3 regions of the Anoxybacillus sp. FSL W8-1294 genome follow, and region 2 is predicted to be linked to each of the others. Evidence: predicted binding sites of a transcription regulator. Region 2 holds the regulator's gene; each other region holds the start of a gene.
What was found. The regulator Rex, encoded in region 2, represses fermentation and respiration genes when NADH is low (regulators of the CRP and FNR family bind a similar motif). The targets are predictions, from matches to a motif close to TTGTGAAATATTTCACAA.
Positions count from the first base shown of each region.

Region 1: the regulator Rex is predicted to act here: its motif matches at 3,196-3,213, upstream of NSQ23_RS07430 (cytochrome c oxidase subunit 2A).
Region 3: the regulator Rex is predicted to act here: its motif matches at 2,019-2,036, upstream of NSQ23_RS07785 (formate/nitrite transporter family protein).

Region 1 is NZ_CP150179.1:1,400,090-1,410,757, forward strand. Features, by position in the region: gene NSQ23_RS07415 (carboxypeptidase M32) at 1-682, shown strand, start outside; gene NSQ23_RS07420 (b(o/a)3-type cytochrome-c oxidase subunit 1) at 710-2,359, opposite strand; gene NSQ23_RS07425 (cytochrome c oxidase subunit II) at 2,356-2,829, opposite strand; gene NSQ23_RS07430 (cytochrome c oxidase subunit 2A) at 2,851-3,000, opposite strand; gene NSQ23_RS07435 (chemotaxis protein CheX) at 3,267-3,722, opposite strand; gene NSQ23_RS07440 (dynamin family protein) at 4,102-7,737, shown strand; gene NSQ23_RS07445 (YpbS family protein) at 7,730-8,002, shown strand; gene NSQ23_RS07450 (hypothetical protein) at 8,063-8,203, shown strand; gene NSQ23_RS07455 (TlpA disulfide reductase family protein) at 8,254-8,775, shown strand; gene NSQ23_RS07460 (FbpB family small basic protein) at 8,857-8,988, shown strand; gene NSQ23_RS07465 (acid-soluble spore protein N) at 9,023-9,166, shown strand; gene tlp (small acid-soluble spore protein Tlp) at 9,291-9,518, shown strand; gene NSQ23_RS07475 (thioesterase family protein) at 9,611-10,030, shown strand; gene NSQ23_RS07480 (HesB/YadR/YfhF family protein) at 10,049-10,336, opposite strand; gene NSQ23_RS07485 (hypothetical protein) at 10,501-10,632, shown strand; gene NSQ23_RS07490 (magnesium transporter CorA family protein) at 10,657-10,668, shown strand, end outside.
Region 2 is NZ_CP150179.1:206,212-216,879, reverse strand. Features, by position in the region: gene NSQ23_RS01260 (IS110 family transposase) at 152-1,246, opposite strand; gene groL (chaperonin GroEL) at 1,922-3,538, opposite strand; gene groES (co-chaperone GroES) at 3,608-3,892, opposite strand; gene NSQ23_RS01245 (type II CAAX endopeptidase family protein) at 4,196-4,933, shown strand; gene NSQ23_RS01240 (YdiK family protein) at 4,930-5,103, shown strand; gene NSQ23_RS01235 (redox-sensing transcriptional repressor Rex) at 5,113-5,748, opposite strand; gene NSQ23_RS01230 (ABC-F family ATP-binding cassette domain-containing protein) at 5,976-7,871, shown strand; gene tsaD (tRNA (adenosine(37)-N6)-threonylcarbamoyltransferase complex transferase subunit TsaD) at 8,165-9,178, opposite strand; gene rimI (ribosomal protein S18-alanine N-acetyltransferase) at 9,175-9,597, opposite strand; gene tsaB (tRNA (adenosine(37)-N6)-threonylcarbamoyltransferase complex dimerization subunit type 1 TsaB) at 9,619-10,323, opposite strand; gene tsaE (tRNA (adenosine(37)-N6)-threonylcarbamoyltransferase complex ATPase subunit type 1 TsaE) at 10,304-10,668, opposite strand, start outside.
Region 3 is NZ_CP150179.1:1,456,555-1,467,222, reverse strand. Features, by position in the region: gene parC (DNA topoisomerase IV subunit A) at 1-140, shown strand, start outside; gene NSQ23_RS07800 (PilZ domain-containing protein) at 209-595, shown strand; gene rpmG (50S ribosomal protein L33) at 699-872, opposite strand; gene speE (polyamine aminopropyltransferase) at 971-1,819, opposite strand; gene NSQ23_RS07785 (formate/nitrite transporter family protein) at 2,061-2,879, shown strand; gene purU (formyltetrahydrofolate deformylase) at 2,973-3,872, shown strand; gene NSQ23_RS07775 (helix-turn-helix transcriptional regulator) at 4,033-4,407, shown strand; gene NSQ23_RS07770 (metal-sensitive transcriptional regulator) at 4,469-4,732, shown strand; gene NSQ23_RS07765 (MoxR family ATPase) at 4,929-5,750, shown strand; gene NSQ23_RS07760 (VWA domain-containing protein) at 5,761-7,665, shown strand; gene NSQ23_RS07755 (hypothetical protein) at 7,691-7,858, shown strand; gene NSQ23_RS07750 (hypothetical protein) at 7,978-8,172, shown strand; gene NSQ23_RS07745 (DNA topoisomerase 3) at 8,845-10,668, shown strand, end outside.

The sequences.
Region 1 (10,668 bases), 1.2 Mb from region 2:
GAACATCTCTAAAGAATGGGCAGGTACACCGCTTTACGATGGTACGTCGATGGGCATTCATGAGTCGCAGTCGCTGTTTTATGAAAACTTTATTGCTCGTCATTATTCGTTTTGGAAGCGATATTATAGCTTGTTACAACAATATGCTCCGCATTTTGTTGACATTTCATTGGATGATTTTTATCGCGCAATTAATGAGTCCAAACCGTCTCTTATTCGCATTGAAGCGGATGAGTTGACGTATCCATTACATATTATTATTCGATATGAAATGGAAAAAGCGTTGTTTGATGACGCAATTGAAGTAAGAGATCTACCACATATTTGGAATGAAAAATATGAGGCGTATTTAGGTGTTCGTCCAAAACGTGATGCAGAAGGGATTCTTCAAGATGTTCATTGGGCTGGGGGAAGTTTTGGTTATTTTCCGTCATACGCCCTCGGATATATGTATGCCGCCCAGTTTAAATACGCAATGGAGAAAGAGTTGACAAATATTGATCAGTTGATTGAAAACGGGGAATTCGGGCGTATTCGAGAGTGGCTTACAAACCATATTCACCAATATGGAAAGACGAAAAAGCCGCTTGAGATTTTGTATGAAGTAACTGGAGAGGGGTTAAATCCAACTTACTTGATTCGCTATTTGGAAGACAAATATAAACATATTTATCGATTATAAAAAAACCGGGCAAACGCCCGGTTTTTTTTACCAAAGTTTAAATCCTTTTGAGCCAGGAGGTGCATTTTGGATCATATCGATAAATGGAACAGTATATGCAATTAAAATGAGTACAACAGTAATGCCGATCCATAATTTCCAGTTTTCAAATACGAGTGGTGTACGCTCAGCCTGTTCAGCAACTTCAGCAACTGGAAACTCTGTCTCACCTTTTGGAGCGAAAAATGCTAAGTTTGTAACGATAATGAGCACAAGAATAATACCGATGAATAAGATTGTCCCGCCAACTGCTTGAGCGATTTGGTAAGGAATCCACTCTAGCGCTTGTGGTGCATCTCCGTATGTTGAAAATGCTGAACGGCGAGGAGCGCCAAGCAACCCTGCAAAGTGCATTGCACCAGACATGAAAATCATACCAATCGACCAAACGATCGTTTGAATGATCGCTAAACGGTTCATCGCTTTTGTCATCACACGTCCTGTTAAATGTGGGATGAGCCAATAAGCTGCACCAAAGAATGTCAATACAACGGTTGTCGCTAATGTTAAGTGGAAGTGGCCCGTTACCCAAATCGTGTTATGAACAACTTGGTTTAATTGATGTGATGCGTTTATAAGACCACCGGCACCAGCAGGGATAAAGAACAACATACCGATAAAAGGTGCAAAGAAACGAGCATCACCCCAAGGGAGTTTACGTAACCATCCGAACAATCCTGTTGCCCCTTTGGAGCGACCGTACATCTCAAACGTTGCAAACATCGAGAACGCTGTCATTAATGATGGAATAACAACCATAAACGTTAAAACAACTTGTAAGTATTTCCAAGCTGGATCGATTCCAGGCTCCACAAGTTGATGGTGGAAACCGACAGGAATCGAGAAAATTAAGAATAAAATGAACGACATGCGAGCAAGTGAGTCTGAAAACATTTTTCCGCCAATAATTTTTGGGATAATCACATACCAAATCATATATGCAGGCAATAACCAGAAATAGACGAGCGGGTGACCAAAGTACCAGAACAATGTTCGGCTCACAAGTACGTTAATGCGATCGACATAACCTAATGACCAAGGAATAAGTTGGAATAATACAGTTGCTGCAACACCGAGCGAGCAAACGAGCCATAACACCATGTTAACAACAGACATGAACGTAAGTAACGGACTTACTTGACCAGGATGAGCTTTTTTCCATTTTGCATAATGAGCGAACATCGCAAATCCACTCACCCAGCTACCGACAACAACAAGTGTTAAACCAATATAAAAACCCGCGTGTGCTTGTAGTGGTGCATAGAATGTATATAAAACAGAAGCTTCACCAATTAAAATGTAAAAGGCAGTAATTGCTGTACCAATTGTCATGAGCCAAAAACCGACCCATCCCCAAAAGCGTGCGCGATCAGAAAGCGTTCCAGCCGTCCGACTTACAGCTGCAAATTGAAAACCGATAATGAAAAATGTAGTTAAAACGAGTCCAAGCAATACGCCATGCGTTGTTAAAATTGTATAATAGCTAATGCCTGCCGGTAATTCTAGTTTTCCAGAGCGTACAAGTACTTGTAATAGACCAGCGAGTCCTCCTAACGCCAGAGCAACGAAAGCGACATAAATATGGGCCATTGCTAATTTGCCATCACGTGCATCTACTTTCCAAGTTCCGTTCATCATTGTTCAACCACCTTCACTTTCGCCGTCATTAAGTGGTGACCGGCACCGCAATATTCGTTACACAAAATGACATACTCACCGACTTTATCGAATGTTTGTGTGTAGCTGCTTACATAACCAGGTTCAACCATCATATTTACGTTTGTTCCGGCCATTTCAAATCCGTGAATGACATCTTTCGTTGCTACGTTGATCGTTACTTTTGCTCCTTTTGGAATTTCGACTTGATTTGGCGTGTACGCAAATGCAGAAGCAACGATATTGAGTTGATATTCATTGTCTCCAGTTTTAATAAGACCAGGTTTATCAAATGGTGGTGTTTGATCGACTTTTTCCGGATCGATCGTTGTTAAACAGCTTGGCGGCTGTGTTCCTTGTGCGAATGCACCAACTCCTAAGACAGCTAAAAATACAAATAATGAACCGATGCCGAAAAACAGCCAAATTTTTTCATATTTATGCATGTGCATAACGTCCCGTCTCCTTTCTCTCTATAAACGATTCAAAAACAAGAAATATACGCTTACCCACGTGAAAATGAGGAAAAATCCTAAAAATAAAACAGAAGCGAGCGTTCCTTTCAATGTAGGCTCTTTCTCCACTTTTGTTTTTGGGGTGTTTGTGTTTAATTGGGTTTTCATTTTTATTCCTCCCTCCCTAAATAAACCTTAAATAGAAATGTATACACTTACATCATACAAAACAATTTGCGAAATGAAACGCTTTCTTCGTACATTTCACAAATTGTTCATTCGTTACTTTACCATCATCATAACCGTAAAAATAAGGAGTAGCTGTGACTTTTGTCACACAAATTTTGTGAGGTTGTGAAAAAAGTGTGAAATATTTAGAAAAAGATGGATAAAAAATAAAAAAGAAGCTTACAAACACAAGCTTCTCTTTGCACTTATTCGTTATCAATTGTTAAAATAAGCTGCAATTCTCCTTTATTTTCAAAGTGAATCGGCACGCGAAATGCTTTATCAAAACCGTAAATTCTTGTTTGACCAACAAGAACAGTAGGAGGAGTGATATCGATTGTAATTCCTTTTTGAGATACGATCGTTGCTAAGTTTCCTGCAATCATATTGCCGAGCTCACCGGTAAATGATTCGAGCATTTCACCTTCTAAAGGCATGCCGAACATCGTTTCTCCGATACTTCCAAATATCGTTTCATGCCCTTCAATCATTAGGCGTCCCCGTAAGTCTCCGGTCATCCCAATCAATACATTAATGGACGTTTGAGTGAAAGGTTGTGTAAACAATGAAGGTTTTTCGATTGTCATTGCTAGCGGGATGACAGAGCGAATCGATTCGATCGTTCCGTTTAAAATCGTTGTAATTTTCTCATCTAAAGCCATAACAAGCCCCCTTTTTCTTCATCATAACAAATTTTTCGTTTCGATTACATCATTTTTCGACAAATCTAGACAGAGAAAACATAAAAAAACATAGTGACGAAACAATAAATTGCGTTATAATGGAAGTGCACAACAACATACCTCCTTTCAAAACGTCGAAAGCTTTCCTCCTATTGTGGTGAGGGAGGCTTTTTTACTTAAATTGTTTTTAAGAAAAAACGGGATTTGTGTTTCGCAAATTGAACATTTTGTCGTACATCCAGGTGGTAAATTCGTGTAGAGGAACAGGCGCTACGTTTATTAAAATCTCCTCATAAGTAGGGGGATTTTATTTTTCTGTGAACTACAGTAAAATGAAGGTAGATTTTTTAAAAGGGGTATGGGGAAAATGCATATGACAAAAACACAATCATTGCAACAATGGTTATATCGTCTCATCGCACTTCATGACGAATTTATCAAAAGAGGTGACATGACTCAAGCAAATAAAACAAGACAATTAATTAAAAAAGTGTATCATAAAGAGTTTACGATTGCTCTTTGTGGACACTTTTCTGCAGGAAAATCTAGTTTAATTAATGAGTTGATCGGTGCTCAGCTTTTACCGTCTAGTCCAATTCCGACAAGTGCAAACCTTGTGAAAGTAAAAACAGGGAAACCGTATGCGCGTGTATATTATAAATCTGGCGAACGGATTGAATATACGGCTCCTTATGATTACGACGAAGTGAAAACGTTTTGTCGGGATGGCGACGCCATTGACATGATCGAGATTAGCGATGAAACAGAGGTGATTCCGTCCGGAATAGTACTTATGGATACACCAGGTATTGATTCAACCGATGATGCTCATCGCTTGGCGACAGAGTCGGCACTTCATTTAGCGGACGTCATATTTTATGTGATGGATTACAATCATGTTCAAGCGGAATTGAACTTCGAGTTTACGAAGCGTTTGTCACAGTATGGAAAAACGCTATACTTAGTTGTGAATCAAATTGATAAACATCGTGATGAAGAACTTCTATTTTCACAGTTTACTCGTTCTGTCGAGGAATCGTTTCAGCAGTGGGGCATCACATTTGAACGAATATTTTATACGTCGCTGAAACAAAAAGATAATATATACAACGAACTTGAGACATTAAAACAATTATTGCAGTCACTTTTTAATGAAAAAGAGGAACGACTTCATCAAAACATCCATATCGCTGTCGACCAAATGATCGACGACCATATGCAGATCGTCATCGCTCAACAGGAAGAAGAAAAGCGAAATATACGTCAGTTACTCTCGTTTGATCATGAACATGAGCTTCTTGCAAAACTTGAAGAAATCGAGCGAGTGATTGATCATATTCATACAACGTGGACAAATGCTAAGCAACATATTGAACAACAGTTGGAAACAACGTTACACAACGCATATGTGATGCCTTATGAAACACGAGAGTATGCGCGTGCCTATTTAGAAGCGTGTCAACCTGATTTTAAAGTCGGTTTTTTATTTACAAAGCAAAAAACAGAGGAAGAACGTAAAAAGCGGTTGCATGCGTTTTATGAAGATTTACATCAAAAAATCGAAAGTCAGCTTGAATGGCACATCCGTGACTTATTGAAGCAGTTTTATCAACAATATGATGTTCACGACCATGAATTATTGCATCGTATTCAACAATTAACCGTCCCGTTTTCAGAACAATGGATTGTTAAACGAAAACAAAATCAACCAGTTGTCACAGGCGATTATGTATTAACATATACGAACGACATAGCAAACGAAATGAAACGGTTATATCGCGATGCAGCTATTCAACTTGTCGAACAAATCATTGAGAAGGGAAAAGTACAACAGAAATTGAGTATGTATCAACAACAACTCAATAAGTTGATGGGGGAACGGGCATGCTGGGAGCAATTGAAGCAACTTGCTCGTGAGCGTGAACATACGCGTCAACAATTGCAAAAAGTCGTCGAAAATGCCAATTCGTTAAGCGATGATGCTGTTTATCCGTTTGTTCATGAGACGTTTACAATAAGAACAAGCAGTGAAAGCAAAGAAGAAGTTCCACATGGAAATGAATCAACGCAAGAACAACATCCAATTCAAACGGTGCAAATAGAAAATGAGACGACCGAGCAAATGATCGAAAAATTGCGGACGATTAGTCAAATGATCGCCCCAATTAAAGGAATGAAACAGCTAGCAAATGAAATGGAAGTAAAAGTTCAGCAGCTTCAACGACGGACGTTTACGATTGCTTTGTTTGGCGCCTTTAGCGCAGGAAAATCTTCATTTGCAAACGCGTTAATCGGTGAACATGTCTTACCTGTTTCGCCACATCCGACGACGGCAACTATTAACAAAATTGTTCCACCAACAGGTGATCGTCCGCATGGAACCGTTGTCGTACAAGTAAAAACGGAACAGCAGCTTTTAAACGATTTACAACACTCTTTGCGCTTTTTCGGTATGCAAGTTCATTCATTACAAGAGGCGATCGAAGAAAGTAAAAAAGCTATTCGTAATGAAGCTGTTGATGCTAAGGAACGAGTGCATTGGGCGTTTTTACAAGCCGTTGTGCGCGGGTATGAACAAATGAAAGAAAAGCTTGGACAATTGCTTACGATTTCACTTCAGCAATTTCATGAATATGTAGCGAATGAAACAAAATCGTGTTTTGTTGAATGGATTGAGCTATATTATGATTGCCCATTAACGCGTGAAAACATTATTCTTGTCGATACACCAGGCGCGGACTCTGTTAACGCTCGTCATACAGGAGTTGCATTTAACTACATTAAAAATGCTGATGCGATTTTCTTTGTCACATACTATAACCATGCGTTTTCAAAAGCGGATCGCGAATTTTTAATTCAGCTTGGTCGAGTAAAGGATACGTTTAGTTTAGATAAGATGTTTTTCATCATTAATGCAGCGGATTTAGCACATACAACAGAGGAATTACAAGCTGTTGTTCACTATGTGAAAGATCAGCTTTTACAATTTGGTATTCGTCATCCTCGTCTTTTTTCGCTATCAAGTAAATGGGCGCTCGCAGAAAAGAACGGAGAATTGTGGAAACATGATGTGCTATCCAATTCGGGAATGGACGCATTTGAGCAGGCGTTTTACCCGTTTATTCATCAAGAGCTTAGCTCGCTAGCGCTTGCTTCCGCTCGTTTGCAAATAAAACAAGCGCAAAAGCGACTAGCAGAATATATTGCAGAAGCAAAACAAAGCGATGAAACGAAACGTAAAAAGTTGCACATATTGCACCAAGAGCAACAACAGCTTGAGCGGATTATCGAACAATACGAAGCAAATCACGACGTTCATGCGATCGAGCAAGAATTAAATGAATTAGTTTATTATATTCAACAGCGCGTCTTTTTTCGTTTACCGGATTGGTTTAAAGAGTCGTTCAATCCCTCTGTTCTTCATGATCGACAGAGCAACATAAAAAAAGCGTTACAATTATGTTTGGATGAATTTTTATATTTCATTGGATTTGATTTGGCGCAAGAAATGCGTGCAACTAGTTTGCGAATCGAAGCATTTATAAGCAAACGTTATGATCTTCATTTTATGGCGTTAGAAAAACAATGGAAGGAAGTTCATGATCTCATTGTAACAAAAGCGGATCTTCCTGTTTTTCCAACAATGGAATTTCCACTTGCTTTTGAACAACTAGATCGCAACATATTTAAAAAGGCATTAGCGTTGTATAAAAACGCAAAATCATTTTTTGAAAAAGATGAAAAACGATTGATGAAAGAAGAATTGGAACGGCAATTGCATGAACCGGTAAAAGCATATATAACTGAGCAGAAAAAGCGTTTGCTTGTTCACTATAAGGAGCAATGGAATATAATGATTGAGCAACTTCACCATCATATGCGTGAGCAATTGAATGAACATTTCACCGGTTTAAGTGCTGCTTTAACAGCCCAAGCGTCAATAGATGAATTACAACATATTTATGACACGATTGGAGGAATGAATAATGACTGAAGTTCACCAAGCGATTACAGCGCATTCGCAAAAACAACACGCACTCGTTCGGGCATTTGTCGAGCTAAATACGAAACGGGAAACATATATTGAAGAAGCCATTGCCTTATGTCAACGAGGAGAGTCATTTTCTGTACAAAAAATTAATGAAGTGACAAAACAAATAAATGAACTAGCGAAAAATGGAATTGTACCACAGCGAAAATATGTAACAGTTGACATGGTAAAGGAGTATGTCCAAAAATTAAATAACAAATCGTCGTAGTGTGAAACGTCCCGTTCGCGCATACTATCTGTGCATCATGTATAAAAGGAGGATAAAGCGATGGGACGAACAAAATTTGGAAATGCTAATGCCCAACGAAATAATAATGCGAAGCATAAAAACGAATTAAAAACGGAATTTGCTTCATATGCTGAAGTGGAAGTAAAAAAAATGAGCAATGAGCATAAAAATATTCGATAAGGAGGCGCACATGCGCCTTTTCTTATGAGATGACAAATAGAAGGGTAGGTATGTTGATGAAAAAGTGGATGGCCATCATCGTTTTATTTAGTTTTTTTGCATATATGCTTTGGGAACATACGGCGGAGAGACAAACAATCAAAACAGGTATTCATATTGGCATGAAGGCCCCAAACTTTTCTTTAAAAACGATTGATGGGAAAACCGTACAACTTTCACAATTACGCGGAAAAGCAGTTATTGTGAATTTTTGGGCAACATGGTGTCCGCCTTGTCGTGCAGAAATGCCAGATATGCAGACATTTTATGAACAGTATTATAGACAAGTAGAAATTGTAGCCGTAAATGTGATGGTGCGAGATTCGCAAGAAAAAGTACGTGAGTTTATTAAGGATTACCATTTAACGTTTCCAGTTGTGCTAGATGTTGATGGCAATGTGATGAAACAATATGACATTCAACCGATTCCAACATCGTTTATTATCGACCGTCAAGGAATAATTCGCGAAAAACAAATCGGTCCTATGTCATATGAGCAAATGGTACAGTATGCAGAAAAATGGGGAAAATAGCCGAGGAGTCGGCTATTTTTTGTATATTTTTCATTATGTTTGGAAAAGATAGAAAAAAAACAAAAAGTAGGTGAATACATCATGCGAAAAATAAGAAAACGGACATTTGCAGAACTCGTCATGGAAAATAAAAGACAACTATTAAATGATGTCAGCGCATTAGAAAAACTGGAAGAAAAAATGGAAACACGTTGGCTTCATAAAGCAGAGTAATATAGCCATACTATGAGGGAGAGGGGGATGAAAAATGGGTAATCCAAAAAGTAATCAACAGCCATTTGTGCCGCAACATATCGGAACGAAACCGCGATCAGCAGGTGGCAATAAAGGAAAGCAAATGCAAGATCAATCTGGTCAACATCCACAAGTCATTCAAACGAAGGGTGAGTAAGGGCGAATATTCGCCCTTATTTAAGTTTACATAATCTTATTATGATAAACGAATTAACGTGCATAATATAGAAAAATCGTACATGATAAAGGATGTATATTTATTTCGATGAGGAGGATGAATAATGAAACTAAATTATGATGATCGTCGCGATAATGTAGAAAAGTTACAAGACATGGTAAAAAATACGCTTGAAAATATTGAAAAGATGGAAGAGTCAATGGCGTTTGTTAGTCCAGAGGAGCGGGAGAAAATTAGGGAAAAAAATCATCGCCGTGAAGAAGCAATTGAGGCGATGCGTGCAGAGATTAAAGACGAGGCAAGAGCACGAGAAAAAGGATACGAATTGTAAAAGCTGCATATGTGCGGCTCTTTTTTTTCTGCTTTTCCTATGTTTATGGTAAAATAGTGATAAAGTATCGTTATGTTGGAGAGTGGGAAATGATGGTCATTTCACAAAAAGAGATTGAAGTGCGTTACGCAGAAACGGATCAAATGGGGATTGTTTATCATGCGAATTACTTAATTTGGTTAGAAATAGGACGAGCTCATTTTATTCAACAGCTTGGTTTTCAATATGCTGATATGGAGAAAAGAGGGATTGTGTCCCCAGTTATTGATTTGCAAATTTCTTATAAGAAGCCGTTACGATACGGGGAAATAGCTACGATTAAAACGTGGGTGGAATCATATGATGGTATTCGGGTTGTTTATGGATACGAAGTATTGACCCCGACAAATGAAATCGCAGCAACAGCAACTTCAAAACATGTTTGTGTGACAAAAGAAACGTTTCAACCAGTTTTAATCAGAAAATATTTTCCAGATTGGCACGAGGCATACGAGCGGGCAAAAAAAAGATAAAGGCGGGATCCCCCGCTTTTATCTATATGTGAATACCGGCTCGTTTTGCTTTTCATCAAATTCAATATGTAAATCGTGACCGTCAAAATACCACATATCGTTTTGTTCAACAAAAAAGATGACGCCGTTCTTTTCTAGTGTAACTGCAGCATCGATCGGCTCTTCCTTATTTACTCCTAAAGAAAAACCTTTTTGTACATTGCTACATCCGCCATATCGAGCAAAAAAACGAACATAGTCCCCGCGCTGTAATTGAAGTTCTTCTTTATACCACTGAAATGCTTGATCACATATAAATATGTTCATGACATTCACCACCTTTCATAAATGATTATAAAAGAACGAGAAATATTTTTCTATTTTGTACATGCCATTCGAGAAAAAATAAAAAATGAACTATACAAATGGTGGCAAAACATGTATCATTAATCCGTAATGATTGTGAAAACGAAAGGAGTGACAGTTCCGTTATGAGCAGGGCGAACACGAATGAACCAGAACCAGCAATAATAGAGGAAGTAGCTTCGTTTTTTGGCGCTGGAACGTACTGCTCACAAACGAAACAGGCGCTCCAACGGCAAAAAAGTGGCGCTTACCTCTAGTAGAGAAGATAGGGGGATCACGCCATGATGAACATT
Region 2 (10,668 bases):
TCCACGCGCCAACATTCCTTCGTTCGGTCTCTTCACCAGGCAGAGGCCGGCTAAGCTCCTCAAGGGACTCTAGGTCGAATGGAGAACATCGTGCCAGCTTCTCCGTGTCACCTGGTTGTTCAGACAGTTTGTTTTGCGAAAGGAGGAGGCTCTAGGCTGCCTGCGCTTGGGATTGGGTAAAGATATCTTGCATCATCCGTTCCCCATCAAATGCTTGCCGTTTCGCACAAACCGCGTATAGAATCTTCAATAGCTTGCCACATAACACAACGATCGATTGTTTCTTACGCAAAGGGTTAACGGGGCGCGTCGTGTAGTACTCGTGCAACTTTCGGAACGCCTCATTATGGCGAATGAGTGGCATCATCACCCGAAAGAGGAGAGCTCGTAGCCGTTTTCGTCCTCGCTTCGAGATGCGTTTTTGCCCCTTGTGTTGTCCTGACGAGTTTTCTTTCAGTGTCAAGCCCGCTAATTTGATGAGCTGTCGTGGATCTTGATACTGAGCAAAACTCCCGATTTCCGATAATAGTTCCACAATCGTCGCATCACCAAGCCCAGGAATCGTTTGAAGCCATTCATATTCCACAGTCGTTTGGGCAAGTACGATTAACTGTTCCGTTAGCGTAGCGATTTCCTGTTCCAATTGGCGATATCGGCGGACCAACGTGGTGATTTCGATACGGGCCATCTGTTGTCCTTCTGTGATCCCAATCGAGTGACGGGAAACCTCTAACAGCTTCTGAATTTTTGGTTTTTGTGGATATTTCAACGCCTCGCTCCCTCGATAGAGCTCGATTAATTCCTCTACGGTCTGATCGACGATATCCATCGGAAACGGCGTTTTTTCTAATGCAGCTAATGCCATTTTTCCGAACGATGGAAACACTTGTGGAAACTCAGGAAAATAGCGATCCGTCCATCGAATGATTTGATTGTGAATGGCATTTCGTTCCTTGATTAATGACTCTCGAAACGTGCTTCCTGCCCTCAATTCCGCTTCCACCTCGTGAAAAATACGCGGATAGCTAAAGCGCCCATCTTTGACCAACTTCGCGATGACGAGAGCGTCTTTGGCATCGTGCTTCGTTGGCAAGTTGTCGTCCAGTTCTTTCGACCGTTTGACATGCATCGGATTGACCATCACCAATGGGATCCCTTTTTCCTCAAGGAAATAGGCGAGGTTCAACCAGTAATGTCCGGTCGGCTCGATTCCGACGATGACTTCGGTTTTGCCAAATTCCTTCATCGTTTCTTGGATCACCTCGTGCGTCTACCTCATATTTCGCACCTTGGTAGGGCGGAACAAAAGGATTTTTTATTCAGTTTTTTAGAATAACTTTTCAACCAACACCAAAAGTTGTGACATCCTTTTTTCACCATCTCTGATCGTTCCTTTATCCCTTTAGACGTAAATACTCTCGTCCATCCCTAATCCTTGCAGAATCCTTCGCTGCTCGTACGTGGGCGGTTGCCCTAAACGCGCGTTGGATTCGTCCATCCTGCAGTTCCAATGGCGCGCTCCACGGCGTGTCTTAGGCATCCGCTTCGACCAGCGCGGTTTTGACGATTCGGAGCGAAGAAGACCCTCTTGTGATCAAAAAGGCGTTGGCGGTCTTCGTTTGCGCCAGTGTGTCTTTCGTCATGGCGGCAGAATCGGATTCTTGTAGAATTTATCTACGGCGCAGCGAAACAAAATATTCCTATTGATGCCGTAAAAAACAGCTCCACGTGGCGTAGAGAGTACCCCGTTTGTCCCTTTTTCATATGGTGATTATTGTTAATAAAAATGCTCATCTACAGTCTGTTAGTATATCCTCGTTCATGTTCATTTGATTTTCACACAAAAAGGACTACCCCCTTTTTATAAGGAAGTAGCCCTTACGATTGAATATATTTGTTTCTGCGACTAGTTCTCGTCTTATTACATCATGCCGCCCATGTCAGGCATGCCTGGTGTGTTTTTGTTTTCTTCTGGTTTGTCAGCAACGACTGCCTCAGTTGTTAAGAACATAGCGGCAACAGATGCTGCGTTTTGAAGTGCAGAGCGAGTTACTTTTGTTGGGTCAACGATACCCGCTTCGATCATGTCAACCCACTCGCCAGTTGCTGCGTTGAAGCCGATGCCAGGTTTTTCTGTTTTTAAGCGCTCTACGATGACAGAGCCTTCTAAACCAGCGTTTTGCGCGATTTGACGAACTGGCTCTTCAATCGCACGAAGAACGATTTTCACACCAGTTGCTTCGTCGCCTTCAGCTTCAATGGCTGCAACTTTGCTGTATACGTTCATTAACGCTGTACCACCGCCGGCAACGATACCTTCTTCAACTGCCGCACGTGTTGCGTTTAATGCGTCTTCGATGCGTAATTTACGCTCTTTTAGTTCAGTTTCAGTTGCAGCACCAACTTTGATTACCGCAACGCCACCAGCTAATTTCGCTAAGCGCTCTTGTAATTTTTCACGGTCAAATTCAGAAGTTGTTTCTTCTAATTGAGCACGAATTTGGTTGATGCGTGCTTGAATGTCTTCCGCACGGCCAGCGCCACCAACGATTGTTGTATGTTCTTTTGTTACAACAACTTTCGCTGCACGACCAAGTGAAGCAATTGTTGTTGATTTCAATTCGCGACCTAACTCTTCTGTGATGACTTCACCGCCTGTTAAAATCGCGATATCTTGAAGCATCGCTTTGCGGCGGTCACCGAAGCCAGGCGCTTTAACTGCAACAGCTGTGAACGTACCGCGAAGTTTGTTCACAACTAATGTAGCAAGCGCTTCACCTTCTACATCTTCAGCGATGATTAACAATGGTTTGCCTTGTTGAACAACTTGCTCCAATACAGGAAGAAGTTCTTGAATGCTTGAAACTTTTTTATCTGTAATTAAGATGTATGGATTATCTAATACAGCTTCCATTTTATCAGAGTCTGTAATCATGTATGGAGATACATAACCGCGGTCAAATTGCATACCTTCCACAACATCTAATTCTGTTGTGAAACCTTTAGACTCCTCTAATGTAATGACACCGTCTTTACCAACGCGTTCCATTGCTTCTGCGATTAATTGACCAACTTCTTCGTCAGCCGCAGAAATAGCTGCAACTTGAGCAATGGAGTCTTTGCCTTCGATTGGTTTAGAGATCGCTTTTAATTCTTCCACAGCGACCGCAACAGCTTTTTCAATACCTTTGCGAATGCCCATTGGGTTCGCACCAGCTGTTACGTTTTTCAATCCTTCGCGAATCATCGCTTGTGCTAATACAGTTGCTGTTGTTGTACCGTCACCAGCAACGTCGTTTGTTTTGCTTGCTACTTCCGCAACAAGCTTCGCACCCATATTTTCAAACGGATCTTCTAATTCAATCTCTTTCGCAATCGTTACACCGTCATTTGTAATTAATGGAGAACCGAACTTTTTCTCTAATACAACGTTACGACCTTTTGGACCTAATGTTACTTTTACTGCATCAGCTAATTTATCTACACCGCGTAACATCGCACGACGAGCTTCTTCGCTGAATTTAATTTCTTTTGCCATACATCTTACCCCCTTGATGAAATTTTAGTTAAGTATTTTTATGTGCTTTATATGTTATCAGGCGAACGATTAACCAATCACAGCTAAAATGTCACTTTCACGCAAAATTAAGTATTCTTTTCCATCATATTTTACTTCTGTACCCGCATATTTTGAGAAGATGATGCGGTCACCAACGCTTACCTCTGGAGCTACGCGCTCACCATTATCAAGAACGCGACCTGAACCAACTGCCACAACTTTTCCTTCTTGTGGTTTTTCTTTTGCTGTGTCTGGTAAGACAATTCCGCTCGCTGTTTTTTCTTCAGTTTGAATTAATTCAATGACAATACGATCACCTAGTGGCTTCAACACGGCAAACGACCTCCTTAATTAGATTTTCGTTCCGTTATTAGCACTCATTCTTATTGAGTGCTAACACACTTATTATATTAATGAACTTTTTTTAATTTTGCAAGTAGGAAGTTAAAAATTTTTCATTAAATGATTCCCTCTTTAACATTATGTCTTTCCTTTCGAAATTCATACAAAAAATATGATAAAATGAAAAAGTATTCAATTTAGAAAGCAGAGGACGATCATTCGCTCAGCTAAGGAAGCAGACGCTTAGAAAATGCTCGTCTAAAGCTAGACAATTTGCACGAAGGGGTTGAACATGTGAAAAAGCAATATTGGTATGTCATCATTACATACGTCGCTATGCAACTATCGAGTTTAGTCGGCGTTCCTTTACTTGCGCATAGCGGATTTATTAACGCATCAAATAAAGAAGTAGCTTTATCGATCGCCTCAGGCTATTGGGCTGTCATTAGTTTTTCGATTGCCCTTTTTCTCGTTCTTTATTTTATGAGAGAAGATATGAAATACTCTTATGATCGCCATCAAGCATCGATTGGCATGTCATTCTTTTGGGCGATTGGGGGGTTTTTGCTCGCTCTTTTCGCCCAAGGCATTGCAGCTAATATTGAGATGCACCTATTTGGTGTCGAAATGGGGTCCGAAAACACGAGACGCATCGTTGAAATGGTCAAATTGACACCAGCTCTTATACTCGTTACATCAGTCGTCGGACCAATTTTAGAGGAAATCATCTTTCGGAAAATTATTTTCGGGACGTTGTATCAAAAATACAATTTTTTCTTATCAGCGCTCGTCAGTTCACTTTTATTTGCTGTTGTTCATTTAGAGTTTGAACATTTGCTTCTTTATGCAACGATGGGATTTGTATTTGCTTTCCTATATGTCAAAACAAAGCGCATTCTCGTACCTATTGCAGCACATGTACTGATGAACACCTTTGTCGTTGCAATTCAAACATTATTTGCTGAAGAAATCGAAAGCATTATGCGTGAGGCAGAACGAATGCAATTCGTAATTTGGAGGCTGTTTTCATGAAGTCTGAACCGTTGTTTTATTTTCTCACTGGCATTCTATTTACTTATTTTGCTGTCCATACCGCCGATGATGGTATTTGGGACATCACAACGATGCTATTTATTTTAATTGCTACATTTGATTTCGGCGCAGGAATTCGTTCTTTACGAAAAAAAACCTCCCGCTCGTAAACGGGAGGTTTACTCATTTCCGTAATGTTTTAAAAAGTAAACGAGTGACTGCAGTTCGACCGCTAAATCAATATGATGAACACGAATGTGTTCTGGCACATGCAAGCGAGCAGGTGTAAAGTTTAAAATTCCTTTAATACCTTTTTGGACTAGCCGGTCGGTAATCGGTTGAGCAACTTGAGCCGGCACAGTTAAAATAGCTACTGTAATCTCCCCGAGCTTTTCTTCCAGCTCATCTAAATGATAAACAGGAACTCCTCCTACTTCCGTTCCGACTTTGTCTGGATCGACATCAAATGCCATCACAATTTTCGTATTATTATTTTTGCTGAAATTGTAGTTTAAAAATGCAGTCCCTAAATTTCCAACCCCAAATAACGCCACTTCTGTCGTCTCATCTTGGTCTAACGTTTTACGAAAAAATGACAGCAAATAATTGACATTATATCCGTATCCTTTTTTTCCAAGCGCACCAAAGTATGAAAAATCTCGGCGAATCGTTGCTGAATCGACTTTTACAGCTTCGCTTAACTCCGCTGAAGATACACGTTGCTTGCCTGATGCATGCAAGTTTTTCAAAAAACGATAGTACAACGGTAGTCGCTTTGCGGTCGCCTGCGGAATTTTTGGTTGTTCATTATTCACGAGTCAATCCCCCACATTTCCTTTCACAAATAGTTAGCGCTTTCATTTTTCTCTCCTATACGTCTAAAAAATTCTTCCCACTTCTAAACTATACACTATTTTTTTCATTCTGTCTTTCCTTTGTACCCTTTATTATTATTTTTGTCAAATTTGTTATTCGTACACTAGTGTTGCCGAATATCAAGAAAGTACGTTACACTATCAAAAGAAGATTGAGGTGAGAAAGAATGATCATTTTACAAGTAAATCAACTATCCAAATCATATGGAGCAGAACAAGTTTTATCAGACATTAAGCTTGAAATACAAGAAAAAGACCGTATTGCGTTAGTTGGAAGAAATGGCGCGGGAAAATCGACATTATTAAAAATCATTGCCGGACAGTTGTCATACGACACAGGCGAAATCATTAAACCGAAACACGTAACGATCGGTTATTTAGATCAATATACAGGGTTGCAAGCGCATCGTTCCATTTGGGAAGAAATGCTCGATGTGTTTGCCCCGCTACAACAAATGGAAAAACAATTACGCGAACTAGAACAACAAATGAGTTTACATGATGCTGACTATGAGCGCCTACTTGAGCAATATGATCGTTTACAAACAGAATTCAAAGAAAAAGGCGGCTATCAATATGAAGCAGATATTCGTTCGGTTCTTCATGGTCTCCGCTTCTCACAGTACGATTATACGACAAAAGTATCTACATTAAGCGGTGGACAGCGGACGAGGCTAGCGCTTGGTAAACTGCTCCTTACAAGGCCCGATTTGCTCATTTTAGACGAACCGACAAACCATTTAGATATGGAAACGTTGCAATGGCTTGAACAATATTTAAAAAATTACGATGGGGCCATTCTTATCGTCTCCCACGATCGCTATTTTCTTGACCAAATCGTGACACAAGTGTATGAACTATCACGCACAAAAATAAAAAAATATGTCGGAAACTATACAAGCTACTTACAACAACGTGCTGAACAATTTGAACAACAACTAAAATTGTATGAAAAACAACAAGAGGAAATTACAAAATTAAAAGATTTTGTTCAACGCAACATCGCTCGTGCATCAACAACGAAGCGAGCACAAAGCCGTAGAAAACAATTAGAAAAAATGAATATCATCGACAAGCCACTCGGTGATGAAAAATCGGCATCGTTTCGTTTCGAAATCGAACGCCCAAGCGGAAACGACGTGCTGACAGCTAACAACTTAGCAATCGGTTACGATCACATCATCGCAACAAACCTTTCATTCCGTATCACTCGCGGAGATAGTATTGCGCTAATTGGACCCAATGGAATTGGAAAATCAACTCTTTTAAAAACGATCATCAAACAACTCCATCCAAAACAAGGAGAAATACGCTACGGAACAAACGTACAAATTGGCTATTATGATCAAGAACAAGCACAATTAACATCAAACAAACGAGTGATCGACGAACTGTGGGACGAAGATCGATTAAGAACAGAGAAAGAAATTCGGACCATTCTCGGCAACTTTTTATTTTCTGGTGACGACGTATTGAAGCCTGTTCAGACGTTAAGCGGTGGAGAAAAAGCGCGACTCGCTCTCGCTAAACTCATGATGAAGAAGGCAAACGTATTAGTTTTAGATGAACCGACAAACCATTTGGATTTAGATAGCAAAGAAGTGCTAGAACAAGCGCTCATAGAATACCCAGGAACAATTATATTCGTTTCACACGATCGTTATTTTATTAACAAAATTGCAACAAAAATATATGAGTTATCCACAGACGGTCTTGTTGAGTATTTAGGGGACTATGATTATTACGTAGCAAAAAAAGCAGAGCTGCTTGAGCTTGGACAAATTAGCCAAAAAACTAAAACGGGCGAATCGTTGTCACCAAAACGTTCGTACGAAGAAGAAAAAGAACGAAAAAAATTAGAACGACAACGACAACGAAAAATCGAACAGCTAGAAACGGAAATGGAGCGAATCGAACAACAAATTGCTACGTATGAACAACAATTATATGATCCTTCCTGTTACAACGACTATGAAAAAGCTCGGGATACTCAAGGAAAAATTGATGAGCTGAAACAAAAATTCGACGAGTTATTCGAACAATGGGAACTTTTACAAAAATAATAACGAGCTAGCTCCATTTGTGGGCTAGCTCATCTTTTACACAAAGATATCCACAGAAAAAACACCTAAATATAAGTTATTCACCAACTTTTCCACATTACCCACAACAAAAAAAGAAAAATCCCCCATTTTGTTGTGGTTAACTTGTTATGATAAAATAACATACAATCAACGTTTTCCACATTATTCACATGTATGTGGATAAAATAATCCACAACAAGCTGAATTGTTCTTAGAAAAATTCGTATGACAATTAGAAAAAGGTGCCCCATTGCTTTTGGGACACCTTCTTACTATAACAGTAAACTTGGGTTTGCATTTAATGCCATGGTGGCACGCTTTCCTTGTTGAAATAATACTGTTCCCGCTGCTGCAATCATCGCTGCATTATCTGTACAAAGCGACAACGGCGGGATAACTAACTCGACTTCTGGCAGTTGATTCATTTGTTTTTGTAATTGTGTACGTAACCCTTCATTTGCCGCCACACCGCCAGCCAGCAATATTTGTTTTACGCTGTAATGCATGGCTGCTTCGATTGTTTTTCTCACTAATACCTCAACGACACTTGCTTGAAAACTTGCCGCCATATCTTCAGGTCGGATCATTTCTCCACGTTGCTTTGCATTGTGCAACGTGTTAATAACCGCTGATTTTAATCCACTAAAACTAAAATCATACGAATCTTCTTCTAACCACGCGCGCGGTAAATCAATAATTGGTTTCCCTTGTTTCGCTAAACGATCGATATGAGGTCCCCCTGGATAAGGGAGTTGCAAGGCCCGGGCAACTTTGTCATACGCTTCTCCAGCCGCATCATCACGCGTTTCTCCAATCACCTCAAATATCCCATGCTCTTTCATGTAAATGAGCTCTGTATGACCTCCAGACACAACAAGCGCCAGAAGCGGAAATTTCATTTCTTGTACAAGTTGATTTGCGTAAATATGTCCTGCGATATGGTGCACGCCAACAAGCGGAATGCGATGTGCAAAAGCCAACGCTTTCGCCGCATTTACACCAATCAATAGCGCCCCAACTAATCCCGGTCCCTCTGTTACTGCAATCGCGTCAAGTTGACTTATATCCATATTTGCCTGTTTCATCGTTTCTTCTAATACGAGCGTAATTTGTTCAACATGGTGACGGGAGGCAATTTCAGGAACGACTCCTCCAAATCGTTGATGGCTTTCCATTTGTGAAGCGACAACGTTAGCTACAATTTCACGTCCATTTTTCACAATGGCTGCAGCTGTTTCATCACAGCTTGTCTCAATTCCAAGCACAAATATGTCTTTTTCGCTCATAATTTCACCCACATTACTAAAGCATCTTCTTGATTATCCGAATAGTATCTTTTACGAATACCTCCATTTAAAAAACCAAGTTTCCGATACAACGACTGTGCAACGATATTCGATACTCGCACCTCTAACGTCATTGTTTTTGCCCCCTCTTCTCTCGCCAACGCCATCGCCTGTTTCATTAGTGCTTCTCCTAATTTTTTCCCGCGAAACTCCGGTAATACTGCAATGTTTGTAATATGTGCCTCATCCATGACCAGCCACATGCCACAATAACCAATGATTTGTCCATCATGCTCCATCACAATGTAACGAGCATACGGATTATTCGTTAATTCTTGGTGAAAAGAGGAACGACTCCACGGCAGTGTAAATGAACGCTGCTCAATTTCTATAATGCGATCAAGATCTTGAAGCGTCATAAAACGGAAGGAAACGTCCACTTAACATTCCGTCCTTTCTTGCTGACGAGCAAGCCAATTCGCTTCTGCCTCTGCTAAACGAATATAGTTTGGGACAAACGTATGAACATATTCTGGCTCACGGTTCATTCCTAACCATGCAAGTTCGCTTGGGCGCGGATTGTGAAGTGTCGCTGAAGCTACTTGAACAGAACGACCTAGTACTTCAACAAACGTAGCTTCGTGTAGTACACTATCATTTCCAACTAATAAAATGGATTGATCATATGCTTTTAATTCATTTGCCCAATCAGTAGCTAAAATGACTTGATCCGCTACGATCGATTGCACGTGATCTCCTTCTACTTTGTAAAGACCAGTATAAATTTGTCCGCGTCGAGCGTCCATTAATGGAACAATAAGCCCGCCAAAATACTTCGCATTTGCTGCCATCACTTCTAAACTCGATACACCAACAAGTGGAATGTTTAGTGTCCAAGCCAAAGTTTTGGCAATCGTCACCCCAATGCGAACCCCTGTATATGATCCAGGACCTTTGGCGACAACAATACGGTCAAGATCTTGAGGGTTCATATCACATTGTTGCAAAAGTGATTCAATGGCAGGCATCACTCGGATCGAATGATTTTTTTGCAAATTTGTAATGATTTCTCCTTTAACAACTTGACCGTCAACGACAGCAATCCCCATAACAAACGTTGATGTATCAATGGCTAACACTTTCATCGCTAAAAATCTCCTTACATAACTGTTCATAACGTTGACCGATCGGAGAGAAGCGAATAATCCTGCTTCCTCCATCGGCATGGTGAATCGCAATATGTAAACGTTCCGTTGGTAAATATGGTTCTATTAAATGAGCCCACTCAACAACGGTTACACCATCACCAAAAAAATATTCCTCAAATCCTAAATCTTCTTCACTTTCTGCTAAACGATATACATCCATATGATATAAAGGGATACGCCCTTCATATTGCTTTATAATAGTGAAAGTTGGGCTACTTACATTGCGGTCAATTCCTAATCCTTTAGCTAATCCTTTTGTAAACGTTGTTTTTCCTGCTCCTA
Region 3 (10,668 bases), 1.3 Mb from region 2:
TCTTAAGGACAGAGAAAGGAATGACGGAAGACGTCCATGTCGATGAGTTACGACTAAGCGATCGATATGGTAATGTTACGTATGTAATTGATTGTGACGAAACAGGTAACGTGACAGATACATGGGTGAAATGGTCATAATTCCCTTGCATTTATTTATGATTTCAATTATATTGAAGAAGGTATAGTTTGTATGTGGGGGATTTATGATGAGGTTTAAACGTCAAGAACCTTTTCGATATCAATTTGGTCAACCGCTTCCTTGTACGTTTCGTATTACACATATTGGGGAACGGGAAGTAGAAACGGATAAAGGAGCGGCCGAAATTCACGATATTAGTCCACGCGGTATTCGACTGGAGACAAACTTAAATTTACCCATTGACTCCGCCAAAGGTGAACTCGAAGTGGAGTTGCAATTTACAATCGTTGATCAACCAATCAACGTGCGTGGGATTGTCATTTGGAAGAAAACATATGTAAACAAATTTCAATACGGTCTTTCCCTAGAGATTTCAAAACAAGAGGAAATACAATTAATTGGCGAAATTAAACGACACGCGGCGATGTATGCACGAAAAAAAGAAAGTAAATAAATGTGAAAAAGATGTCCACAAGGGCATCTTTTTTCTTTGAAAATTATTTGAAAGCGGTTAACTAACTCGTATATACAAGTTCACAAGAAATGTTGTAATCGCTTTAACTAAGGAGGAATAAAGGATGCGACAATCTGTGGAGCAAATTGTTCAAGCTTTTGATAATCTTATTAAAGAAGCGCATAAGCGCAACAAAAAGATTGTTACGCTTATTTTTCGTTGTTATGTAGTTGCGATCTCCAGTTTCTGTACATTGTAAAACAACTTTCACACGCATATAGGCACTCTCCTTATAAAGAAAATAGGAATCATTATGTTTTGTGTCATAATATAAAAACGCCTCTTTGTCAACACTCGCAGCCGGAATGATTCCGACTACGATTGAAGATGTTCCTTCATAAATTGTGGAAGACGGAAACATTGGCTTAAAATATCAGCGTTTGCATATTTCGTTTGCTTTGTGAAAGTGTGGAGCCGTTCAAATAAAATCGGCTGTTTTGCACCAAGAGTGAAGCTCCATAGCCCGCCAGGATACGTTGGAACAGTAGCTGTATATACGTGAACATGCGGGAATAAATGACGAATATTTGCATATGTTTGTTTCAATACGTCCATATGGAAAATCGGCGATTGGCTTTGACAAACCATCATTCCATCTTCTTTAAGCGCTTTATGCACACTTTCATAAAAATCGTATTCAAATAATACTTGGGCAGGACCAATAGGATCAGACGAGTCAATGATAATGACATCGTACGTATTCATATGATCTTTCACAAATTGAACCCCATCTTTATATACGTACTGAACACGTGGATCGGAGAGATTTCCCGATACTTCAGGTAAATGTTCTTTACATGCTTGAACAACAAGTTCATCGATTTCGACGAGATGGATTTCTTCTACCTCTTCATATTTCGCCACTTCACGAGCTGCACCACAATCGCCCCCACCGATAATTAAAACTTTTTTTGGCGACGGATGAAGAGAAAGAGGAACATGTGTGATCATCTCATTGTAAATATGTCCATCAATAGAAGTTGTTTGTACAATTCCATCAAGCACAAGCATTCTTCCAAAGTCGTATGAGTCTAAAATCATCACATGTTGAAATGGTGAACGTTCTGAGTAAATAATCTCTTTAATACGATAACTAATTTTTAAATTTTCACGCTCATCTTCTGTTAACCATAGCTGTCCATTTTGCTCTTTTATGTAGTTCATAGCTTCCTCCTCTAACAATGTATTTTGCGCCTTCTTTATATTAATACATTTGTGCATGAGTTTGCAAAGGATGAGAACATCAGATAAAAAAATTGCAATAGTCATTTTATTCGTAAACGTTTACAAAAATAAAGTGTTGACAGTTCTTTTAACATTTACACAAATGCATTGAAAAATAGAACGAAGAGGGGTAGGATAAATGTGAAAAACATCACAAAAAAGAAAGAGAAGTGAGAAAACAATGGAAGCTTTACAAACATGTAAAGAGCTTGCATTAAAGAAGCGCTCCATTTTGCAAACAACGCCTCTTCAATATATGATTCGTGCTGCGTTGGCAGGTGTATACATTGGTTTTGCTCTCGTTCTTTGCGTACGTATCGGACAATACTTTTATGAGGCGCATTCACCTGTAACGTATTTAGTGAGCGGTATTTTCTTCGGAATTGCCCTTGTGTTGATTATGTATGGCGGTGCAGAACTATTTACAGGGAATACGATGTACTTTACTGTAAGTACGCTTCAAAAAGAAACGACGATTGGTGACACGCTTCGTAACTGGGTGGCGTGTTATAGCGGCAACTTGCTTGGTGCGATTTTCTTCGCCTTTTTGATTGCACAGTCAGGTATTTTTCATGACATTCCGATGGATCATTTACTTTTTGCAATTGCTTTGAAAAAAATGCACGCAACAACGATACAATTGTTTGTCAAAGGGATTTTATGTAACTGGCTTGTTTGTTTAGCTATTTTTATTCCAATGCAAATGAAGGAAGATATGGCAAAAATGTTTGCGATGATTTTAATCGTTTTCGTCTTTTTTGCTTCCGGATATGAACACTCTATTGCAAACTTTGTTATTTTTTCACTTGCTTTAGCTGTCGAGCATCCAGATACAATTCATGTAGCAGGGATTATCCATAACATCGTCCCTGTAACGCTTGGGAATATCATTGGTGGCTCATTATTTATGGGGGCGTTATACACATATCTTTCATCTAATAAACAATCTACGCCTGTGTGGAAAGGGGCGTTTGGAGTAAGAAAAATATTGAATAAGTAAAAAATAGTCGGGATATGTTCTCGACTATTTTTTTATTTGTTATAATAAAAGTTATTATTTTATTTCATTTTTCTGTCTATGGGGGGAGTTATGATGTATTTTCAACAAAAACATGTGCAAAAGTTTATGAACAAATATAAAGAGCGAGCACGCTTGCTTATTTCATGCCCAGATCAACCAGGCATTGTGGCCGCTGTCACTACTTTTTTGTACGAAAAGGGAGCTAATATTGTGGAATCCAGTCAATATTCGACAGATCCTGAGGGAGGTACGTTTTTTTTACGAATCGAGTTCGATGCTCCGAATATATTAGAAAGAAAAAAGACGATAGAGAAGGAATTTGCAACGATTGCACAACAATTTGAGATGAATTGGCGATTGAGCTTACATATACATGTGAAAAAAGTAGCCATATTTGTTTCAAAAGAAGAGCATTGTTTATTAGAGTTACTATGGGAGTGGCAAGCGGGTGAATTACTTGCAGATTTTGTTCTAGTTATTAGCAATCATGAGCAAATGAGAGAAACGGTAGAGTCTTTTGGAATCCCATACTATCATATACCGGTAACAAAAGAAACAAAAGAGGAAGCGGAAGAAAAACAAATCCAACTATTAAAGGAACACGATGTGGATGTCATTGTGCTTGCACGTTATATGCAAATTTTATCACCGCATTTTGTTGCAACTTTCCCAGCACAAATCATTAATATTCATCATTCGTTTTTACCGGCATTTGTTGGCGCACGACCATATGAGCAAGCTTATCGACGCGGAGTGAAACTGATCGGTGCCACTTCTCATTATGTAACAGATGATTTAGATGAAGGCCCAATTATTGAACAAGATGTCGAGCGGGTGGATCATAAGCATCATGTAGAAGACTTAAAGCGAATCGGGCGCATGATCGAAAAAACGGTTCTTGTCCGCGCCCTAAAATGGCATTTAGAAGACCGTGTCATTATTCATGAAAATAAAACAATTGTTTTTAAATGAAGGAGGGGGAACCTTCTTCTTTTTTTTTACAAAAAATTGATATCATAAAACTATGTTCTAAATAAAAACTGAATAAAAATAAAAATGTTCAATTATAATGGAAATGGAGAAGGGATTTTCTTTTAAGTGAAGAAAGTGTCATATGAAAGGAGGAGAAAAAATGAGTGAAAAAAGAAAACCGAGCGGATTTTTATTAAAGCAACGCGCATTTTTAAAGTTATATTTAATTACTTTAACTGAACAGGAACGATTGTATGGGTTGAAATTGTTAGATGTGCTTCGTGAAGAGTTTCAACCATTTGGATATCGCCCGAATCATTCAGAAGTATACAAAGCGCTACATGATTTGATTGAAGATGGCATTTTAGAACAAGTAAAAAAGAAAAAAGAAGGGATGAAATACCAAGAAGTTGTTTATTATCGTTTTACTGAGGAAGGATATAAGAAAGCCCAGTTGTATAAGCGACAATTAAAAACAGAACTTGATCGTTGTGAAGCGCTTATCCGTAAAGCGATCAAAGATAATTTTAGTTGACAAAAGAATTATATTTCATTTAATATACTGATAAGGGTATAAGAAAAGGGGTTTGATGAATATGACATATGATAATCAAGTGAAGAACCGTTTAAAACGAATTGAAGGACAAGTTCGCGGCGTACTAAAAATGATGGATGAGCAGAAAGACTGCAAAGAAGTCGTTGCTCAATTGTCAGCTATTCGTAGTGCTGTTGATCGTGCCATTGCGGTTGTTGTAAGTGCTAATTTAGAGCGTTGCATTCGTAAGGATATAGAAACAGGATCATTAGAAAGTGAAAAACTTATTCAAGAAGCGGTAGAGCTACTCGTCAAAAGTCGATAATGCCGAGTGGCTCCCTTTCTCATTCATTTGTTAACATAATATAATTATGTTAAACTATTCTTTTGTTTGTACAAATCCATTTGTTTTTTGTACAATACGTACGTATAAAAATATAGAGAGGAATGACATCATGATTTATACACAGTCATTTACACTACCAGAAACGATTGAAGCGATCATTAAAGAAAGAAGAGAGATGTTTAAAAATAACATAGACGAACAGACTGGATATACGGCATATACACCCGCTCATGAGTCTATTTTATACGATGCAATTATTGCTTTGGCCCTAGGGAAAAATGTGTTGTTAAAGGGGCCGACAGGATCCGGAAAAACAAAATTAGCTGAAACGTTATCGCTTTTCTTTGGACAGCCAATGCACAGCATTAATTGTTCAATTGATTTAGATGCTGAGGCGATGCTTGGTTTCAAGACGATTCAACAAACAAATGGGCAAGCAACAATTGAATTTATCCCCGGGCCTGTGATTCAAGCAATGACAAAAGGGCATCTGCTATATATTGATGAAATTAATATGGCTAAGCCGGAGACGTTACCGATTTTAAACGGGGTACTCGATTATCGAAAAATGATTACAAATCCATTTACTGCGGAAGTTGTTAAAGCGAAGCCGACATTTGGCGTCATTGCAGCGATTAACGAAGGATACGTTGGAACAGTACCATTGAATGAAGCATTGAAAAACCGTTTTGTTGTCATTGATGTGCCGTACGTCCAAGGTGAAGCATTAAAACGTATTTTACAACAACAAACGAAGCTAACAAATGAAGTGTTATTAGATCGTTTTGTTACACTATCTGCAGATTTAATTGTTCAAGTGAAGCAAGGATATGTATCAGAAGAAGCTGCTTCCATTCGGGCGTTGATCGATGCTTGTGATTTAGCGGTGTATATTCCACCTCGACGCGCCATTGAACGGGCGATCGTCGAGAAATTAGAAGACGAGCGGGAAAAAGCTGCGGTGCGCAATTTAGCCGAAACGTTGTTTGATGAATGAGGGTGGTTACATGAACCGTTTTATTATGTTTAATGATAAAAAAGTTGATTCTTTTTTGTTTATGGAGCTATCTGATTTAGTGAAAACATTAACAAAAGATGAGGAAATGGAGCTCGAGTTCGGTTATCAGTCGTATCTTGATCGGCAACATAAAAAAGTCGTTGTCAGTTACTTTTGGGATAACCGTCCAAAAGAACAGTACGTATATGGATTAAAAAGCGATGTGTTTTTGCGCACGATCGGAAATTTTTATCATACAAATGACGAAGATATCCTTTTTTTTCTTAACCAAATAAAATCATATTGTATCCCAAACTTTGCTAAACAATTGTTTGTGTTGCTTGAAGACATGCGGTTAGAAGATATATGTCGGCATGTACGTCCTGGTACAAAAAAAGCGTTCGTTATTCGGAAACATGTATATCGCCATTACTTCGAAACTCAATGGAATGTGAATATGATAAAAAGCGTTTATACAGATGCATTGTTTAATTATTTATATTTACTATTAACAGCGGAACAACCCGTAAACGATATTTTTCTTCCTGAACGTTTACGTTTAGCTCTTCCATTTGTTGAGCGCGAAATAAGAAATGTATATGATGCAAAATCAACCGCTCATATTTCACATATTGTACTTACAGTTATAGATGTGTTAGATGAATTGTTGGATACTGATATGCTAAACACGTATTTTCATCTCCCGGAGTATATTTACGTTAATCAGCAACAAGATAGGGAAGATATCCGACGAAAAGATCCATTGAAAAATCATGATGTACTTGATAAGAAATCGGAAAATGAAGATATTTTTCAAGAGACGATGCATACATGGCATCGTGAAACAAGCGATATGACGAATAGTTTTTTACAGTTTGATCTCGAACAAGGTTCACAGACTGACTTGCTCGGGGAAGGGGTTCGTCAAGGGGAAGCAGGAGACCAATCTCTTGGGATAGTGCATGGTTCATCACAAAAAACAACACATAATGATTATACGCATTTAGAACAACAAGAGCATCGCTACGAACTTTCTGGACGTTCCGAGTATGAATACGGAAAAGAAAATCGTTATGCTAAGCCGATATTTGTGGATGCTTTGCCACCGACAACTGAGCAAACTAAACAGTATGAACGTAACCAGGGAGTAATTGCGCCATATCAAAAAAAATTGACACAATCCATTGAAAAAGTGCTTGAACATAAAAAAATGCACCCACGTACAGATTTACATGCAGGTCGTTTAAATAAAAAGCTATTACGCTTTTTTACAGAAGAACATCCGCGTTTATTCTATAAAAAACACGAAACATCCCCGTTATTAGATGCTGTTTTTGTTTTGCTTGTCGATTGTTCTGCATCGATGTATGACAAGATGGAAGAAACAAAAAAAGGAATTATTTTATTTCACGAATCTCTTAAAGCGCTTCGCGTTCCGCATAAAATTGTTGGTTTTTGGGAGGATACGAACGACGCTACATCGTCTTATCAACCTAATTATTTTCAAACTGTTATTGATTTTGATGATTCTCTAAGAAAAGATCATGGGGCAAGAATTATGCAATTGGAGCCACAAGAAGATAATCGTGATGGTTTGGCTATTCGATTAATGACAGAAGAATTGCAAAAAAGAAACGAAAAACAAAAATTTTTACTCGTCTTTTCGGATGGGGAACCAGCTGCTTTCGGCTATGATCAAAATGGGATTGTAGATACACACGAGGCAGTTACCGAAGCGAGAAAATTAGGAATTGAAGTAGTAAATGTGTTTTTGGCGAATGGAATAATTAGCGAAAGTCAACAAAAAACGATTGAAAATATATATGGACATTATAGTGTACTCGTTCCAAACGTAGAGCAATTACCAATATTTTTAGCCCCATTGCTAAAGAAATTACTGCTGCATAAATTGTAAAACACCCAGAATGGTGGGTGTTTTTATGTTAATCATCAAAAAAATTTTTTTTAAAAAGCTTGATGACTATATGATAAAACGGAAACGCGGAGAAAATCCAGTATTCTATGCTGATGATATCGAGGGGTTAAAAAGTGTTGAATGCTGGCCAATTCGTGAAGAAGAACAAATGAAAAAAGTTGCTGGAAAATGAGTATAAAAGTTTACAATGTTGTAACAGTTTCAATCTTTTTTGTAATACAGGTTTGCATTATAATAATAAACGAAATGATTATAATGAATATATAAATAAATTGAGAGAGGAGGATGTGTATGAAACAGTACATCTTCACTTTTAGTACACATCACCAACAACCAGTTGTATGGGAAGAAGCCATTATTGCAGATGGCATGATGGATGCGTGTGTAAAAGCGAAAAAATTGTGTCGCCAGTATGAACAAGAAAAACAAATTCCGATCCGTATTCAATACAAAGGCGTTCGCTATTATAATGAAGATATCGCATAAGTGACATAAGAAAGGACGGATTATATAGTGTTTGTTTCATCACAAGCCCGTAGCTAGTTACTAACGTATTGTATTTATGAGCAGCTGCGGGCTTATAATTTTTTCTTCCGTCTCAAAAATAAAAGTTTACTTATTATATGAGATACAATTTGTTCAACTTCCTATAATTTATGTTATGTAAACTAAAAACGCATAAAAAAAGAAAGGTGCATTTTATACTGCCCTTTCACGGTTAAGATTCGTTTGTCGCTACGCGTCGGAATATTTGTCGTATAATCCGCTATTTTTATGTTGTTCATCCTATGCTCAAAACTATGCTCAAAATCATCTGGGCATTCTGATGATATTTTTTCAGATCGAATTAAATCGCACTATATCCTTTGGTAATTGCCTTTTCCGTGTCTTACATAAACTTTGCAACAGTGGATTTCACCTTGCTTTCTTCATTTTATCCCGATCTTAATCTTATGAGCTATTAACGGATCGATGAGCACGGCTCCCCTTCTAAATTAACGTCCCAATCGTAGCGGAAACGATAACGACGACTAAAGGTTGTTGGCAATCTTATCTCATTTTATTGCAATCCTTTTTTCGTTTGAAGTGTCAAGTGTGCAAACCTCTCCCCTTTCCGCTATACTGAACAAGTAGTCTAGCACTTAGGAGGAAAATAGGATGAAATCACTTGTTCTTGCTGAAAAGCCGAGCGTGGCGCGGGAAATTGCCCGCGTACTTGGGTGTCGGGAACAACATAAACATTACTTGGAAGGACCGAACTATATTGTCACATGGGCGCTCGGGCATTTAATTGAATTGAAAATGCCGGAACATTATAATCCCGCTTATAAAACGTGGCGGCTGGAAGATTTACCGATTATTCCGAAAAAAACGGGACTGAACGTCATTCGCCAAACGAGCCATCAGTTTCGCGCTATCGAAACACTAGCAAAACGCCCAGACATTAAAAACTGCATCATTGCCACCGATGCCGGACGGGAAGGCGAACTTGTTGCACGATGGATTTTGCAAAAAATCCGTTGGAAAAAGCCGCTCCTTCGCCTTTGGATCTCGTCCCAAACTGATCAAGCCATTCGGGATGGATTTCAACATTTAAAACCAGGAAAACAGTTTGAGCGTTTATACGAATCGGCTGTTTGTCGCGCAGAAGCTGATTGGCTTATTGGGTTAAACGTGACGAGAGCGTTAACGACTAAATACAATGAACCTCTTTCTGCAGGTCGTGTTCAAACACCGACGCTTGCGATGATCATCGAGCGGGAAAAAGAAATTCAGTCGTTTCAACCGGTGCCATATTGGACGATTCATGCCAACGTCGGGTCTGTTCCTGCTGTTTGGGAGCGTAACGGGGAAAAACGAATTTTTTCGAAAGAACTAGCGGAACAGCTATATGAAAAGCTAAAAAACAAGCAAGCGACGGTTATTTCTGTTGCGCGAAAAATAAAAAAAGAAGCACAGCCTCTCCCTTACGATTTGACCGAATTGCAACGAGACGCAAATAAACGATTTAGCTTTTCAGCGAAGAAAACGTTAAGCGTGTTGCAGCGGCTATATGAACAACACAAACTCGTCACCTACCCGCGCACCGATTCGCGCTATTTAACAACCGATATGGAAAACACGATGTTTGAGCGGCTAGAGGCAATGAAATCTGGATATGTAGACGAAGTTATCCCGTTGTTAAAGAATAAGGGAAAAGTGATGGCTCGACGAGTTTTTGATAACGAAAAAGTAACAGATCATCATGCGATTATTCCGACAGAAGAACGGCTTGACATCAGCAAGCTCTCTGCTGATGAACGAAAACTATATGACTTGGTCGCTCGTCGCTTTTTGGCTCTTTTTTATCCAGCTTGCGAATATGAAACCGTTCAAGCTGTTTTTGAAATCGACGGCGAAACGTTTGTCGCGCGCGAAACGCGAGTAGTGAACGCCGGGTTTCGACGCATTCTAGAAAAGCAAGAAGAGAAAATGACTTTCCCTATTTTTACGAAAGGCCAAACGGTTTCTGTTAGGCTAGAGAAAAAAGAAGCGCTAACAGAACCGCCTCTTCGCTATTCCGAAGCCGACCTGTTGTCACAAATGGAAAAATACGGACTCGGTACGCCAGCGACGCGGGCTGACATTATTGAACGCCTCGTCGAAACGGAAACGGTCGAACGAAAAAACGGACGGTTTTATCCGACACCGAAAGGAAAACAATTAATTGAACTCGTGAACGAGGAATTAAAATCGCCACAGTTGACCGCAAAGTGGGAAAAAGAATTAGAAGCAATTGCCCGCGGGAATGGTGATCCGAAAACGTTCCTCCAAAACATCCGCAAGCAAACGGAGCGGTTAGTGGCGGAAATCAAACAGAGCGATCGAACGTATCGCGCCCATAATTTAACTGGCTCGATGTGTCCAGAATGTGGCTCGTTTTTAAAAGAACGAGTGACAAAAGAAGGTCGCATGCTCGTATGTTCGAATATGACATGCCGA